DNA from 4 places in the Paenarthrobacter nitroguajacolicus genome. Region 1 is predicted to be linked to each of the others. Evidence: riboswitches for the same ligand, from Rfam matches in the RefSeq annotation. Region 1 holds a riboswitch; each other region holds the start of a gene.
The links. A riboswitch is a leader RNA that binds a small molecule or an ion and turns the genes downstream of it on or off. The one in region 1 is predicted to bind thiamine pyrophosphate.
Positions count from the first base shown of each region.

Region 1 (3,672 bases):
TTAGCCCGAAATGGGCCGATAGTCTTGGATCATGGGCACTTCCCCGGACGCCGCAGCCTATGCCGGGCAACTCTCAGCGGAGTTGCTTGGAGCCATGGCGTATGGCGAACTGTCCGCCTTCGGGCGGCTCTCCTTGGATTCCCGCTATGCACCCACGCTTCACGACAGGTCCGTGCTCGCGAAGATCGCAGTGGGGGCCTACGGAAACTTCGCCCTCCTCAACGACCGCCTGTCGGAGATGGGTCTGGATCCCGAACGTGCCATGCTGCCGTTTCAGCGCTCCTTCGATCACTTCCACGAGCGCACCAAGCCGGGGGACTGGTTCGAATCCGTGATGAAGGCCTATGTCATCGATACTGTGTCATCGGATTTCTATAGGGCTGTCTCGATGTTCCTCGACCCGACAACGCAGCATTTCGTTGAGCGCGTTGCTTCACCCGATCAGGCCACGGAAGTCCTTCGCGTCCTGCTCAGGCGGGCCTTGGCAGATGACCCGCGCCTCGCTTCGCGATTGGCGCTGTGGGGCCGCCGCTTGGTGGGGGAAGCGCTGACGCAGGCGCAACGCGTGGGCATGGAACACCCCCTGCTGGGGCCGATGCTGAAAAGCGGCGGGGACGCGCGTGCCGCGGCGAAAAGGCTGACGACGGAGCTCGCCGAAAAGCACGCCCGCCGGATGACTGGCCTCGGCCTGACCGCCTAGCCCGCGGATCGCACGGAACCTCCGGCTTCCCTAGACGGAATCCAAGGCTTCCAGCAGCGACTTGGCCGCCGCCGTCGGGTCCGGTGCCGCTGTGATGGCGCGGACCACCACGATCCGGCTGGCGCCCGCTTTCACAACCTGTTCAACGTTGCTGAGATCGATGCCACCAATGGCGAACCAGGGGAGGGTCACACCGTCGCCCGAGCGCTTGACCGCTTCTGCGGCATATGTGACCAGGTCCAAACCGACAGCAGCGCGACCTGGTTTGGTGGGTGTTGCCCAGACCGGACCCACGCAGAAATAGTCCAGTCCCAGGGGCCCTTGGGAGGTGGCGACAGCGGCATCGATTTGTTCGGTTGTGTGGGTGGAGAGGCCTATGCCGGTGGCGTTCGGCAGGAGGGTCCGGGCTGCAGTCAGGGGCAGGTCCTTTTGCCCGATGTGGAACACGGGAGCCCCGGAAATGCTGGCAACATCGGCCCGGTCGTTGACCGCCCAAAGCCGTCCGTGCCGTTGTGCGACGCTCCGCAGGACGGCCAACATCTCCAGTTCCTCGGCAGCTTCCAGCGTCTTGTCGCGGAGTTGGATGATGTCCACGCCGCCTTCGAAAGCGGCGTCCACAAAGTCCTCAAAATCGCCCTGCTGCTTACGGGCATCGGTGCACAGGTAAAGACGGGCGGAGGCAAGAGCGTCAGGCTGAGTCATGGGAACCAGAGTAGTTCCTCTAAACTGGGCTCGTACTGCGGGAGCCGCGACATTCGTCATATGACTGTCCGGCTGAGAGGGCTTCAGCGCCGACCGCTTGACCTGATCCGGCTAGTACCGGCGTAGGGAAGGAAACGAATGGCAGATTCCCGCCGTACCCGCCTCCAGGCAGACGTTGCCGTCATTGGTGGCGGCGTCATCGGCCTCGGCATCGCTCACGAAGCCCGGCGATTGGGCCGTTCAGTTGCGCTGATCGACCCCGCTCCCGCTTCCGGCGCGTCCTTCGCAGCGGCAGGCATGCTTGCACCCGTCAGCGAACTCCATTACCAGGAAGAAGACCTTCTTGAGTTAATGCTTGAGTCTTCCCAGCTCTGGCCCTCCTTCGTGGACGGCCTGCATCAAGGCGCAGAGGACAACGGATATCGCACGACGCCGACCCTCGCCGTGGGTGCCGACGCAGCCGACCGCCGGGCGCTCGCAGACTTAAGGTCGGTCCAGCTTGCGGCTGGCCTGGAAGTCGAACCTATCGCTCTGCGGGACGCGAGGCAACGGGAGCCGCTCCTCAGCCCGCAGATCTCCTGTGCTTTCGATATACCTGCCGACCACCAAGTCGATCCAAGGAGACTCGCGGCATGCCTCCTGGCAGGACTGGCAGCCCATTCGCCCAATGACAGTTCCTGGGTGTCGGGAGCCGATGACGGATTCGCCATTGCTTCCAGGGCGCGCGGTTTGCTGTGGGAAGGCGGGCGTGTCACAGGCGTGGCGCTGGACTCAGGAGTCACCGTTCACGCCGGAGAAACGGTGGTGGCCAACGGGCTCGGGGCGTCCCAACTCTCCGGTCTTCCTGAAGGCCTCAGGCTTCCCGTAAGGCCGGTCTACGGGGACATCCTCCGGCTTCGCGTCCCCGATCACCTGCGGCCCTTGGTCACATCAACGATTCGCGGGATGGTTCGCGGGGTGCCGGTTTACATCGTGCCCCGGGACGACGGAACTGTGGTGATTGGAGCCACGCAACGCGAAGACGGGTTGTCAGCCTCTTCCAACGCGGTCTCGTCGGGTGGCGTTTACCAATTGCTGAGGGACGCCCAAGTATTGGTCCCTGCAGTGGCTGAACTGGAACTCCTTGAAGCAACCGCCCGCGCCCGGCCCGGAACTCCGGACAACGCTCCACTGCTCGGACGGGTCGGTGCTTCCAACGGCGACATCGACGGCCTGGTGATTGCCACAGGATTCTTCCGCCACGGAGTCCTCCTGACTCCGGTGGCCGCCAAGATCGTGGGGGAACTCCTCAAAGGCTCCTCGGACTCCCGGTGGGCCCCCTTCCTGCCCCATCGTTTCGCGGGCAACGCCCCTGTTGCCCGAGCACTTACACCAGCAGCCCGAACCACCACCAAGGAAACAGCATGAACATCAAAGTGAACGGAACCGACCACGCAGTCTCTGACGACGCATCCGTCAGTACCCTCGTCACCGCCGTCACCGGTCGCGCCTTGGACCCTCGCGGACAAGCGGCCGACGGCGGCAAGCTGGGAGTCGCCGTCGCACGCAATTCCGAGGTGGTGCCGCGCAGCCAATGGGCCGTGACAGCGCTCTCCGACGGAGACGAACTCGAACTCGTAACAGCAGTCCAGGGAGGCTAATCATGACAACAGCAAACGTTGACGTTCGCACCGACGCACTGGTGATCGACGGCGTCGAGTTCGGTTCCCGCCTCATCATGGGTACCGGAGGCGCGCCGAGCCTCGACGGCTTGGGAGCAGCGCTCCTCTCTTCAGGGACGGAGCTCACCACAGTGGCGATGCGTCGCTATTCGCCCGCCGAAACGGGCTCGCTGTTCCAGCTGCTGGTGGACCATGACATCCGCGTGCTGCCCAATACTGCTGGATGTTTCACGGCCAAGGACGCCGTGATGACTGCTGAACTGGCCCGGGAAGCACTTGAGACCGATTGGGTGAAGCTGGAAGTCATCGCGGACGAACACACGCTCCTTCCAGACGCCGTGGAACTGGTGGATGCAACGGAGCAGCTGGTGAACCGAGGCTTCAAGGTATTCGCTTACACCAATGACGATCCCGTACTCGCGCTCAGGCTCGAGAACCTGGGTGCAACAGCCGTGATGCCCTTGGGATCGCCCATCGGGACGGGCCTTGGCATCCTGAATCCGCACAACATTGAGCTCATCGTGTCCCGGGCCTCCGTACCCGTGGTCCTGGATGCAGGGATCGGGACGGCCTCCGATGCTGCCCTTGCCATGGAACTGGGCTGCGACG
Region 1 covers NZ_CP073234.1:3,153,736-3,157,407, reverse strand. Annotated here, with positions in the region: gene KCX59_RS14915 (ferritin-like fold-containing protein) at 32-700, shown strand; gene thiE (thiamine phosphate synthase) at 731-1,402, opposite strand; TPP riboswitch at 1,430-1,548, shown strand; gene thiO (glycine oxidase ThiO) at 1,541-2,809, shown strand; gene thiS (sulfur carrier protein ThiS) at 2,806-3,042, shown strand; gene KCX59_RS14895 (thiazole synthase) at 3,045-3,672, shown strand, end outside.

Region 2 (3,672 bases), 1.0 Mb from region 1:
TTCCCGGTCCCTGCGGCCGTGCTGGACCCTGGCTGCAGGACCACAATCCTGTCCACCAGGTCTTTCCACACGGACACGCGGTGTTCCACCACAACCAGCGTGGCGCCGGTCTTGTCCAGGCATCGCCCAACAGCATCACGGACCTCCAGCACCCCTGCAGGATCCAGGTTGGCCGTTGGTTCGTCCAACAGGATCAGCCCGGGCCGCATCGCCAAAATGCCCGCAAGCGCAAGGCGCTGCTTCTGACCGCCGGAGAGCGCCGCCGTCGGGTGATCCAACGCCAGACCTCCGCCGGCGGCGGTACGCAACCCGACGTCGTCGAGCGCTTCATGGACACGGGACCAAATCTCGTCCCGCGGCACGGCAAGGTTCTCCGCACCGAAGGCAACGTCGTCGCCGACCCTCGACAAAACCACCTGCGTCTCGGGGTCCTGCTGCATCAGTCCCGCGCGTCCTCGCTGCTCGCGGGGCGCGGCGCCATCGATCAGCAGGGAGCCGGTCTCATCCGAGTCGTCTTCCTCATCCCCCAGCACCCCGGCGAGGGCATGCAGGAGCGTGGATTTGCCGGCACCCGAAGGTCCAAGCAGCAGTACGCGCTCCCCGGGTTCGATCCGAAGGTCGAGGCCCTGAATGGCAGCTTGGGCACGGCCGGCATGCCGCCAACCCCAGCCCTCGGCTGAGATGGCGGCAGGCCTCACCGTGCCGCTTTGCGTGGCCGACATCAGCTGAAGACGGGCTCCGAAGCGGCCTTGCGCGAGGCGAAGGAACTCAGCACGCCGGTCTTGGCCAGGCCGCGTGTCGCCACCCATGAGAGTGCGCCCGCGATGATTGCGCCGGAAATTGAGGTGAAGGTGATGTAGGCCAGCTTGTCGACGGCTTCATAGGCGATGTTCCAACCCCACGGGAGGAAGGAGTCGTTCAGGCCGCAGAAGAGGCCCGCGCCCGCACCGGCGAGGAGGGCAGTGGGCAGGTTGAACTTCTTGTACCGGAAGGCGGCAAAGATGAGTTCCGCGCCCAGGCCCTGCAGAACGCCGGAGATGAGCACGGTGGTGCCGTACTGCGAACCCATGATGAGCTCACCGGTGGCGGCAACAGTTTCGCAGAACAGGGCTGCACCCGGCTTGCGGATAATGAGCATGCCCAGGACCGCGGGGATCATCCAGCCGCCGGCAATCAGGCCGGTGAGAGGCGGATACGTCGCGTTCATGGGGATGGATACCAGTGCGGCGCCTTGGGACCATGCCCAGAAGATCACGCCGCCCGCGATGGCGATCAAGGCCGCCACAACGATGTCTACAACACGCCAGTTATAACTGGTCTTCTTCACGTTTACCGTGGTCATTTTCTGCCTCCTGAGGTTACAGGAGGGGAAAGTGCTCCCCGGAATCCGGCTGGCCTGCGCCGCCCGGATCCGGACACTCTGAGAAGCTCGACTCCCTTGCGCCGGTACTAACCGGATCAGGTTCGAGGGTCTGCGGCTGTCCGCACTCTCAGCGCCCTCGCGTCTCCTGCATCTCTGCAGAGTCCGACGGCGGCGCTCCCCTGTCGTTATCAAATCTGCCCTGATGGGCTGGTTCAGTTTACACCTGAGTCTGTGGCGGGTGTTGGTCTGTTGCCGGCAGGCGGTCACAATCGGCAGTGGTGGTGCGTTCCAGGGCTTCCGGGGGTGCGTTGCGAGGGCTTCCGGAGGTGCGTTGCGAGGGCTTCCGGGGGTGCGTTGCGAGGCCCACTCAGCACGCTTACCCCACACCATTCCCTGCACACCAGGCCCCACAACAAGACGGGGGTGCGTTGCGAGGCCCGCTCTGCACCCATCCCCCACACCATTCCCTGCACACCGGGCCCCACAACAAGACGGGGGTGCGTTGCGAGGCCCACTCTGCACCCTTCCCCCACACCATTCCCTGCACACCGGGCCCCACAACGAGACCTGAGAGAATGAACCAGCAGAATCCACCGCGGCAAAGGGGCACCTTCATGACTGACCTTCCCCAGCAAGACCTCCCCCTTCCCACAGAAGTGCCCCAGCCGCGCCTGGCCGCGAGCGTCATCCTCCTCCGTGACTCCCCGGGCGGACTCGAAGCCTTTGTCCAGCACAGGGTGAGCACCATGGACTTCGCCGCCGGCATGGTGGTCTTCCCCGGTGGACGGGTGGATGCCGCGGACGAGTCCGGCTGGGACTACCCCTCGGACCTGCTTCAACGCCACGCGGCGGACTGGCAGCAGAGCTCCATCTGCAGTGGCGCGGGCGAAGCCACGAAGAACGCCGGAACGGTGCTTTCCGCCGCAATCCGTGAAGTCAAGGAGGAAGCCGGGCTCAGCATCGACGCCTCTGACCTCCGCCCGTGGGCCAACTGGATCACACCGACAGACATGCCCAAGCGATTCGACACCTACTTTTATGTTGCCAAGCCCTCCCCGGGGGCCGAACCGCGGCACCAGACCACGGAGGCCTGGCAATCACTGTGGATGCCGGTAGCGGACATTCTTGCGGCGGAGGCCGCGGGCACCCTGAAACTGATGCCGCCCACGTATTACCTGCTCAAACAAATCGCCGGGTTCGCCACCGTGGATGCTCTTTGGTCGGCCGAACACGATGTTGTTCCGGTTCTGGCACCTGTCGGCTCCATGGCTGCGTTCCTCAAGGAGCGGGAAAACCGCCGCTAGCGCTTGGAACGAGCTGGAGCCGGTTAGGCTGGGAGCATGAACCTCTTCTTCAAGCTGATCGGCGCCGGAGTAAGTCTCGGAGCAGGCTTCGTAGGTACCAAACTTGTCAACAAAGGGTGGGAAAAGGCCACGGGCAACAAACCACCCTTGGGCAACGACGACATGGAATCGAGTCTTCGCTCGGCCCTGACTTTCGCGCTGATTTCAGCCTTCGTCAGCACACTCATCCAGGTCCTGGCGAGCAGGGGCACGCAGCGCGCCATTGCACGCTTCGCCAAGACCCACGACATCGTCTAGGCAACCGCACCACTACACAACGCCGGGATCACCCATGAGGGTAGTCCCGGCGTTCGTTGTTTCCGCTGCTGCTAGCGCTGGTTCCCGGGCTCTTGCCCCGCGGCCGCCCGCTGCACAACCGCTTCAAGTTCATCCTTGGTGAGCATTTCGCGATGCCCGTGCTTGGTGCGGTAGGCGGAGCGGCCCACCATGTGAGCGGAAACCGGGGCCGTCAGGAGCTGGAAAATCCACGCCACCAGAAGGACTGGCCATACCCACCAGGTCCGCATCTGGAGGCCGATCGCAGCCAGCATGAGGAACAGACCCAAAACCTGCGGCTTGGTGGCCGCGTGCATGCGGCTCATGAGGTCCGGAAATCTCAACAAGCCAATAGCAGCGCCGAGGGACATCAGTGCGCCCACCACCAGGAACAGTGCAGTGACGGCGTCGATCACAAAATCCAAGCCGGTGGCATCAGGATTCATTGCTCTGCTCCCTCCGTTCGGCTACGAACCGGGCCACGGTCACCGAGCCAATGAACCCGATCACCGCGAGGGCCACCAGCAGCATCAAGTTGTTCAGGTGCTTGTTCATTGCCATGTCGATTGCCAGGGCGGCACCCAGGATCGCCAGCAAGACATCCGATGCCAGAACCCTATCCAGCAAGGACGGACCGATAGCGATCCGGACAATTGCCCCTGCCGCGGCGAGGCTAAGGATCACAGCCGT
Region 2 covers NZ_CP073234.1:4,173,139-4,176,810, forward strand. Annotated here, with positions in the region: gene KCX59_RS19675 (ABC transporter ATP-binding protein) at 1-722, opposite strand, end outside; gene KCX59_RS19680 (ECF transporter S component) at 722-1,342, opposite strand; TPP riboswitch at 1,418-1,554, opposite strand; gene KCX59_RS19685 (NUDIX hydrolase) at 1,978-2,667, shown strand; gene KCX59_RS19690 (DUF4235 domain-containing protein) at 2,704-2,964, shown strand; gene mnhG (monovalent cation/H(+) antiporter subunit G) at 3,036-3,428, opposite strand; gene KCX59_RS19700 (monovalent cation/H+ antiporter complex subunit F) at 3,418-3,672, opposite strand, start outside.
Region 2: it holds a riboswitch for thiamine pyrophosphate, as region 1 does, so the genes downstream of both, KCX59_RS19680 (ECF transporter S component) here and thiO (glycine oxidase ThiO) in region 1, are expected to answer to the same signal.

Region 3 (3,672 bases), 430 kb from region 1:
ACGACAGAATACAGATTGGTGTCCTGGAAGACGGTGTGCTTGCTGAGCACTTCGTGTCCAAGACCCAGCAGGACTCCCTGATCGGCAACGTGTACTTGGGCAAGGTCCAGAACGTGCTGCCGTCCATGGAAGCTGCGTTCGTGGACATCGGACGGGGCCGTAACGCCGTCCTGTACGCCGGTGAAGTCAACTGGGACGCAGTCAACCTTGAAGGCCAGCCGCGCCGGATCGAGAACGCCCTGAAGTCCGGCGACTCCGTCCTGGTCCAGGTCACCAAAGACCCCGTGGGACACAAGGGTGCCCGCCTTACCAGCCAGATCTCCCTGCCGGGCCGCTACCTGGTGTACGTACCCGGTGGTTCCATGACCGGCATCTCACGCAAGCTGCCCGACGTCGAGCGCAACCGCCTCAAGCGCATCCTGAAGGACCGCCTGCCGGAAAACGCCGGTGTCATTGTTCGCACAGCAGCCGAGGGCGCTTCGGAGGAAGAGCTCACCCACGACATCAACCGTCTGCGTGCGCAGTGGGAAGGCATCGAAGGACAGGCCTCGTCCACCAAGGTCCTGGCTCCGGAACTGCTCTACGGCGAACCTGACCTCACCATCAAGGTGGTCCGTGACGTCTTCAACGAGGACTTCTCCAAACTGATCGTCTCCGGCGACGACGCCTGGGACACCATCGAGGCTTACGTGACATACGTTGCCCCTGATCTGGTGGGCCGCCTCGAAAAGTGGACCAAGGACCAGGACATCTTCGCGGCCTGGCGCATCGATGAGCAGATCCACAAGGCCCTGGAGCGGAAGGTCTTCCTGCCGTCCGGCGGTTCGTTGGTCATCGACCGCACCGAGGCCATGACTGTGGTGGACGTCAACACCGGCAAGTTCACCGGCAGTGGCGGAAACCTTGAAGAAACCGTCACCAAGAACAACCTGGAAGCGGCCGAAGAAGTTGTTCGCCAGCTTCGTCTGCGCGATATCGGCGGCATTATCGTCATTGACTTCATTGACATGGTCCTTGAATCCAACCGCGACCTCGTCCTCCGCCGCATGGTGGAGTGCCTCGGCCGGGACCGCACCAAGCACCAGGTGGCCGAAGTAACGTCGCTGGGCCTGGTCCAGATGACGCGCAAGCGCATGGGTACCGGCCTCCTTGAGGTCTTCGGTGAGCAGTGCGAGCACTGCGCTGGCCGAGGTGTCGTCACGCACGACGAGCCCGTTGAGCACCGACGCGCCAACGTGGTGGCTGCTGAACATCACCGCCCGCATACGGAAGCGCAGCAGCCTGCTGCGCGGACCGAACGCAAACGCCGCCGCGGCAAGGGCGGGGGACCGGCTGTTGCCGAAGCTCCCGCGCAGGTCCACACCACCACGTCCGCCCCGGTCGCAGCATCCACCACGGCTGAACCGCAGGATCCTGCCCGGATAGCCAAAGCCGAGGCAACCAGGGCCGCCCTGGCGACGATTGCCGCTGCAGCGCACGCCGCACACCTGCACGACGACGAAGTTCACCGTGCAGAGGAGGAAGCGCGGGCGGCAGGCCGGCACGAGCCGGACGCAAGCCCTACAGCCGGCACCGCCGCCAGTAGTGAAGCAGGCAGCGGCGAAGCAGGGACTTCAGCCCGCGATGCCGCAAACAGGGAAGCAGCAGTCCAGGAAGCAAGATCTACTCCCGTGCTGCGCTTCGGCGGGGAAGAAGTTGCCTTGCCGTTCGTTGAGCACCACGAGGAACCGCAGGCAGCCAAGCCTGCCATGAGCCTGGATCTGCTGGCCGAAGCGTTTTCGCACCTCGGTGCGGCTCCGGCACCCGAGCAAGAAGCCGCTCCGGTTTCAGCCCCGAAGGCTGCTTCTCCGGCACGGACTGCCGAGGAAGATCCCGAGGCTGTTTCAGCCTCGCGTGGTCGTCGTGGTCGCCGTAACCGGAGTGCCAGCAGGGCCCAGGGCGCGGCCAATGAAACCAGCGTTGAACACCATGAGGCGACAGCGTCGGCCACCCGGGGTTCGGCCCACGAGGCCAAGGCGCCTGTGGAACCGACCAAGAAGGCACCCAAGGATGAGCCCATCATCCTTGGCGTTGGAGTTCCTGCTTCCGAGCTCTAATCGCGACGAATAAGTTGAAGAGGGCCCTGCGCTATCTGCCAAACGGCGGGTAGTGCGGGGTCCTTTTGCTTCCGCTCTGCAAGCCACGCACAGGCTGCGTTCAGAGTCACATCCGGGCGTCGGTGTGGCCCGGTTCCCGCGGCGCGTTGCTTCCCGGCTACGCTTGGGGACTGACACGGGGTGCCGGGCGTTGGGCCAGGCTGAGATCCAAACCCGTTGAACCTGTCCGGTTAGCACCGGCGAAGGGATGTCCTCATGACTGCATCATCATATTCATCGGTGTACCCCCTCGACGCTACGGCTTCGGGCCGCCCAACCCCGCGCATTCTGAGTATTGCCGGCTCGGACCCTTCAGGTGGCGCCGGAATACAGGCGGACCTGAAGAGCATCGCCGCTTTCGGCGGGTATGGCATGGCTGCCATCACGGCCCTCACCGCGCAAAACACCAGGGAGGTCAGTGCCGTCCACGTCCCTCCCGCGCACTTCTTGCGTCAGCAACTGGAAGCCATTAGTGCCGACATCACCATTGACGCCGTCAAGATCGGAATGCTCGGCGACGCAGCCGTCATCAACGAGGTCCGGGGCTGGCTCGAAGAGGTGGGTCCCGCCGTCGTGGTCCTTGATCCGGTGATGGTGGCCACCAGCGGTGACCGGCTGCTGCGGGAGTCTGCTGAGAAGGCATTGCGTTCGCTGCTGCCTTTGGCCCACCTCATTACGCCGAACCTTCCTGAACTGGCCATGTTGCTGGGGGAGCCCGAAGCAACTGACTGGGCTTCGGCGCTGGACCAGGGCAAACGGCTGGCAGCGGAGTACGGAAACACGGTCCTGGTCAAGGGTGGCCACCTGCCAGGATCGGAGTGCCCGGATGCGCTGGTGAACACGAGCGGGCTGCTGTCCCAGGACGTGATCGAAGTGGCAGGTCCCCGGGTTGCAACGCGGAACAGCCACGGTACCGGGTGCTCCCTGTCTTCCGCCTTGGCCACAGTCCAGGCACGAACCTGTGACTGGGAAGTTTCATTGCGGGAAGTCAAGCCGTGGTTGCTAGGGGCATTGCAGGCCTCTGACAGCCTGCACGTGGGTCAAGGCAACGGGCCCGTGAACCACTTCCACCACTTCCAGCAGGCATCCACGCCGGGCACTTTCGCTGCGGCGATGTGGAACGAAGCCGTCCCGGAACTCGAAGCGATTTACGAGCTCCCGTTTATTCAAGGACTTCAATCCGGCGAGCTGCCGGAACGTGACTTCAATTACTACCTTGCCCAGGACGCCATCTATCTCAATGGGTACTCGAGGGTCCTGGCACGTGCGGGCGCCTTGGCGCCCACGGAGGAAGAACAACTGTTCTGGGCAAAGGCATCACAGCAGTGCCTGGAGGTTGAATCGGAGTTGCACAGGAACTGGTTGAGCACGCGGGAAGCCTCCACGGCAACCGGACCGGTTACCAAGTCCTACGTGGACCATTTACTGGCAAAATCCGCCGCCGGCAGCTACGCCGTGGTACTGGCGGCGATCCTGCCCTGTTATTGGTTGTACGCGGAGGTGGGTCAGCAGCTTCATACGGCATACGTAGACGCCG
Region 3 covers NZ_CP073234.1:2,722,157-2,725,828, reverse strand. Annotated here, with positions in the region: gene KCX59_RS12940 (Rne/Rng family ribonuclease) at 1-2,096, shown strand, start outside; TPP riboswitch at 2,263-2,361, shown strand; gene thiD (bifunctional hydroxymethylpyrimidine kinase/phosphomethylpyrimidine kinase) at 2,352-3,672, shown strand, end outside.
Region 3: it holds a riboswitch for thiamine pyrophosphate, as region 1 does, so the genes downstream of both, thiD (bifunctional hydroxymethylpyrimidine kinase/phosphomethylpyrimidine kinase) here and thiO (glycine oxidase ThiO) in region 1, are expected to answer to the same signal.

Region 4 (3,672 bases), 350 kb from region 1:
AGTTTCGACGTCACCCACCTGCAGGTGCACGTGCCCGATCCCGGCAGCGGCCTCGCGTTGACCCGTCACGGCAGCTTCACTCAGGTGCTGCTGGAGGAAGCGCTGCGGGGGCAAGGCCACATTGTCTATCACAACGTTGCTGCCGTCCCACTGCCAGAGCTCACGCGGCTTGTCGTAGTAAAGCTCAATTCCGTTGCCTTCGGGGTCAGTGAAGTAGAACGCTTCGCTCACCAGGTGGTCGGCGCTGCCTGCGAAAGCACGAGGTTCGTACTCCGCCGCCGTAGCAATAGTCGCGGCCAGCGACGGCTGATCCTGGAACAGGATTGCTGTGTGGAACAGACCGGCCTCTCCCCGCCCGGGAATCTGCAGTCCCGCGGCGGGGGCAAGGTGGACAACGGGCTTGGCTACGCGTCCGAGGTACAGGCCACCATCCTGCTCAGCCACGACTTCCAGGCCAAGTGCTCGCTGATAGTAGTCGCTCATGACCTTCATGTCGCCCACCTTGAGCATGACGGTGCCCATGGTGAGTTCGGCAGGCAGAAGATCCTGGCTGAATGATGAGGTCATGTGAAGCTCCCGGTTCTGAGGTGGCCGCGCATCGGCACCTTCTTACCTATCTAAATTACTTGAAGCTTCAATTTATTCCTAACGAACGACATTACCCCTGAGCACGACATGTTTGAGCGCCGCGATGGTACCCGGATGACGGCGCGGATCGTCACTGCACAGCACGACGTCGGCACTTGCGCCTTCGCTGATGCCCTCGACTCCCAGCCACTCACGGGCGCCCCAGGCGGCGGCGTGCAGGACCGCCGCCGGCGGAAGGCCGGCGTCGTGGAGTTCCATCATTTCGTCCGCAATCCTGCCGTGTTTGATCACGCTACCGGCGTCAGTACCGGCATAGACGGAAACCCCCGCTTCGAAGGCCTCCAGCACACGCTCGCGACGACGCTCCCAGAGACGCATCATGTGGTCCGCGTACTCCGGAAACTTCGGCGCTGCCTGGGCTGCGATATCCGGGAAGGTAGCGATGTTGACCAGGGTGGGGACGATGGGCACTGACTGTTCCACCAAACGGGGAAGGTGCCGCGGAAGGAGTCCGGTGGCGTGCTCTATGCAGTCGATATTGGCGTCGAGCATGTCATCGATGGTGTCCTCACCGAAACAATGCGCGGTGACCCTTGCTCCCTCATCATGGGCCGCGGAAATGGCTTCCTTGACGGTCTTCGCGGGGAACGAGGCAGCGAGGTCTCCAACGCCGCGATCGATCCAGTCGCCCACAAGTTTTACCCAGCCATCTCCGTCACGGGCTTCCTTTCGGACCGTTTCCACTAGTTCCCGCGGCTCAATTTCATGACCCAAACCGCGAAGATAACGCCGACTCCGGGCGATATGCCGACCCGACCTGATCAGTCGCGGCAGGTCCGTTCGTTGCTGCACCCAGCGGGTGTCGGCGGGCGATCCGCAATCGCGGATCAGCAGCGTTCCGGCGTCGAGGTCTGCTTGGGCCTGGGCGAGCGTTGCCTGTTCATTCACCGCTCCTCCAAGGCCGAGTCCGATGTGACAGTGGGCATCAACCAAACCTGGCAGGACCCAGCCATCCAATATCCTGTCCGGCGTCGCACCGGGACGCTCAAACGTCAGTATGCCGTCTACGGACCACAGCCCATGGCGCTCTTCGACTGCCGATACGAGCGCAGGTCCGCTGAATTCGATGATGTTGGCCATGGCAAAAGCGTAGCGGGGGCGGCGTGTTGGAGCCTGGTGCCTGCATGTGACTGGGAGCCCGTCGGGAGCTGTGGTAGCTTCGTCTACGACCACACGGGGGCCCCTGCAGGGGCTGAGATCGGACTGACGCAGTCTGCGACCGTTGAACCTGTCCGGGTAATGCCGGCGAAGGAAGTGAGTATTCCCTTGAGCACCACAGAAACACAGCACAGCCCTGCCCAAAACCAGACGAATACTGTCCAAAATACGGCGGAAACTGTAACGCAATCCCTGAAGTCCCATTCGTTGGCTTGGCTGGAAGACCCAGGTAACGGCATACGGGTCCCCGTCACGGAGATCGCCTTGGAGCCTTCTCCCAATGGGCAAGCAAACAAACCTCTGCAGGTATACCGAACAGCGGGCCCCGGAAGCGATCCCGTGGTGGGCCTGGAGCCTTTCCGTGCACCATGGATCGAATCCCGCGGAGACACGGAGGCTTATTCGGGGCGGGAAAGGAACCTGCTCGACGACGGTAAGTCCGCGGTTCGGCGTGGAGCCGCGTCAGCGGAGTGGAAGGGTGCGCAACCGGTGCCGCGCCGCGCCGTCGCGGGTAAGACCGTCACGCAAATGCACTACGCGAAACAAGGCGTCGTGACTCCGGAGATGCAGTTCGTTGCGTTGCGGGAGAACTGTGACGTTGAGCTGGTCCGCAGCGAAGTCGCCGCGGGAAGGGCGATTATTCCGAACAACATCAACCACCCTGAATCCGAGCCGATGATCATTGGCAAGGCATTCTTGGTCAAGATCAACGCCAACATCGGCAACTCGGCAGTCACCAGCTCCATTGCAGAGGAAGTGGACAAACTGCAGTGGGCAGCCCAGTGGGGCGCTGACACGGTGATGGACCTCTCCACCGGAGATGACATCCACACCACTCGCGAGTGGATCATCCGCAACTCGCCCGTTCCGATCGGAACAGTGCCTATTTACCAGGCACTTGAGAAGGTAAACGGGGAGGCCAACCAGCTGACGTGGGAGATCTTCCGCGATACGGTGATCGAGCAATGCGAGCAGGGTGTGGACTACATGACCATTCACGCTGGCGTCCTGCTGAGGTACGTGCCCTTGACCGCCAACCGCGTCACGGGCATCGTTTCCCGCGGCGGATCGATTATGGCCGGATGGTGCCTGGCACACCACCAGGAGAACTTTCTCTACACGCACTTTGACGAGTTGTGCGAAATCTTCGCCAAATACGATGTCGCGTTCTCCCTGGGTGACGGTCTCCGCCCGGGTTCCATCGCCGACGCCAACGACGCCGCGCAGTTCGCCGAGCTTGATACGCTCGCGGAGCTGACGCAGCGGGCGTGGGAATTCGACGTGCAGGTCATGGTGGAGGGACCCGGGCACATTCCCTTCCATCTGGTGCGGGAAAATGTGGAGCGTCAGCAGGAACTCTGCAAGGGTGCGCCGTTCTACACGTTGGGGCCGTTGGTTACCGATATCGCCCCCGGCTATGACCACATCACGTCAGCAATCGGCGCCACGGAGATTGCCCGCTACGGCACGGCGATGCTCTGCTACGTGACCCCCAAGGAGCATCTGGGGCTCCCCAACAAGGACGACGTCAAGACGGGGGTCATCACGTATAAGATCGCGGCTCACGCAGCTGACCTCGCCAAAGGACATCCGGGGGCCCATGAGCGTGATGATGCTCTTTCCAAGGCACGGTTCGAGTTCCGCTGGAGGGACCAGTTCGCTTTGTCCCTTGACCCGGTCACGGCAGAATCCTTCCATGACGAGACCCTGCCCGCCGAACCAGCGAAGACCGCGCATTTCTGCTCCATGTGCGGCCCCAAGTTCTGTTCGATGCGCATCAGCCAGGACATCCGTGACGAGTATGGTTCGGCAGAGTCGCAGGCCGCAATCGCCGGGATGTACAGCGGGATGCGGGAAAAGAGCGAG
Region 4 covers NZ_CP073234.1:2,807,864-2,811,535, forward strand. Annotated here, with positions in the region: gene KCX59_RS13375 (VOC family protein) at 1-567, opposite strand, end outside; gene KCX59_RS13380 (amidohydrolase family protein) at 646-1,728, opposite strand; TPP riboswitch at 1,812-1,919, shown strand; gene thiC (phosphomethylpyrimidine synthase ThiC) at 1,915-3,672, shown strand, end outside.
Region 4: it holds a riboswitch for thiamine pyrophosphate, as region 1 does, so the genes downstream of both, thiC (phosphomethylpyrimidine synthase ThiC) here and thiO (glycine oxidase ThiO) in region 1, are expected to answer to the same signal.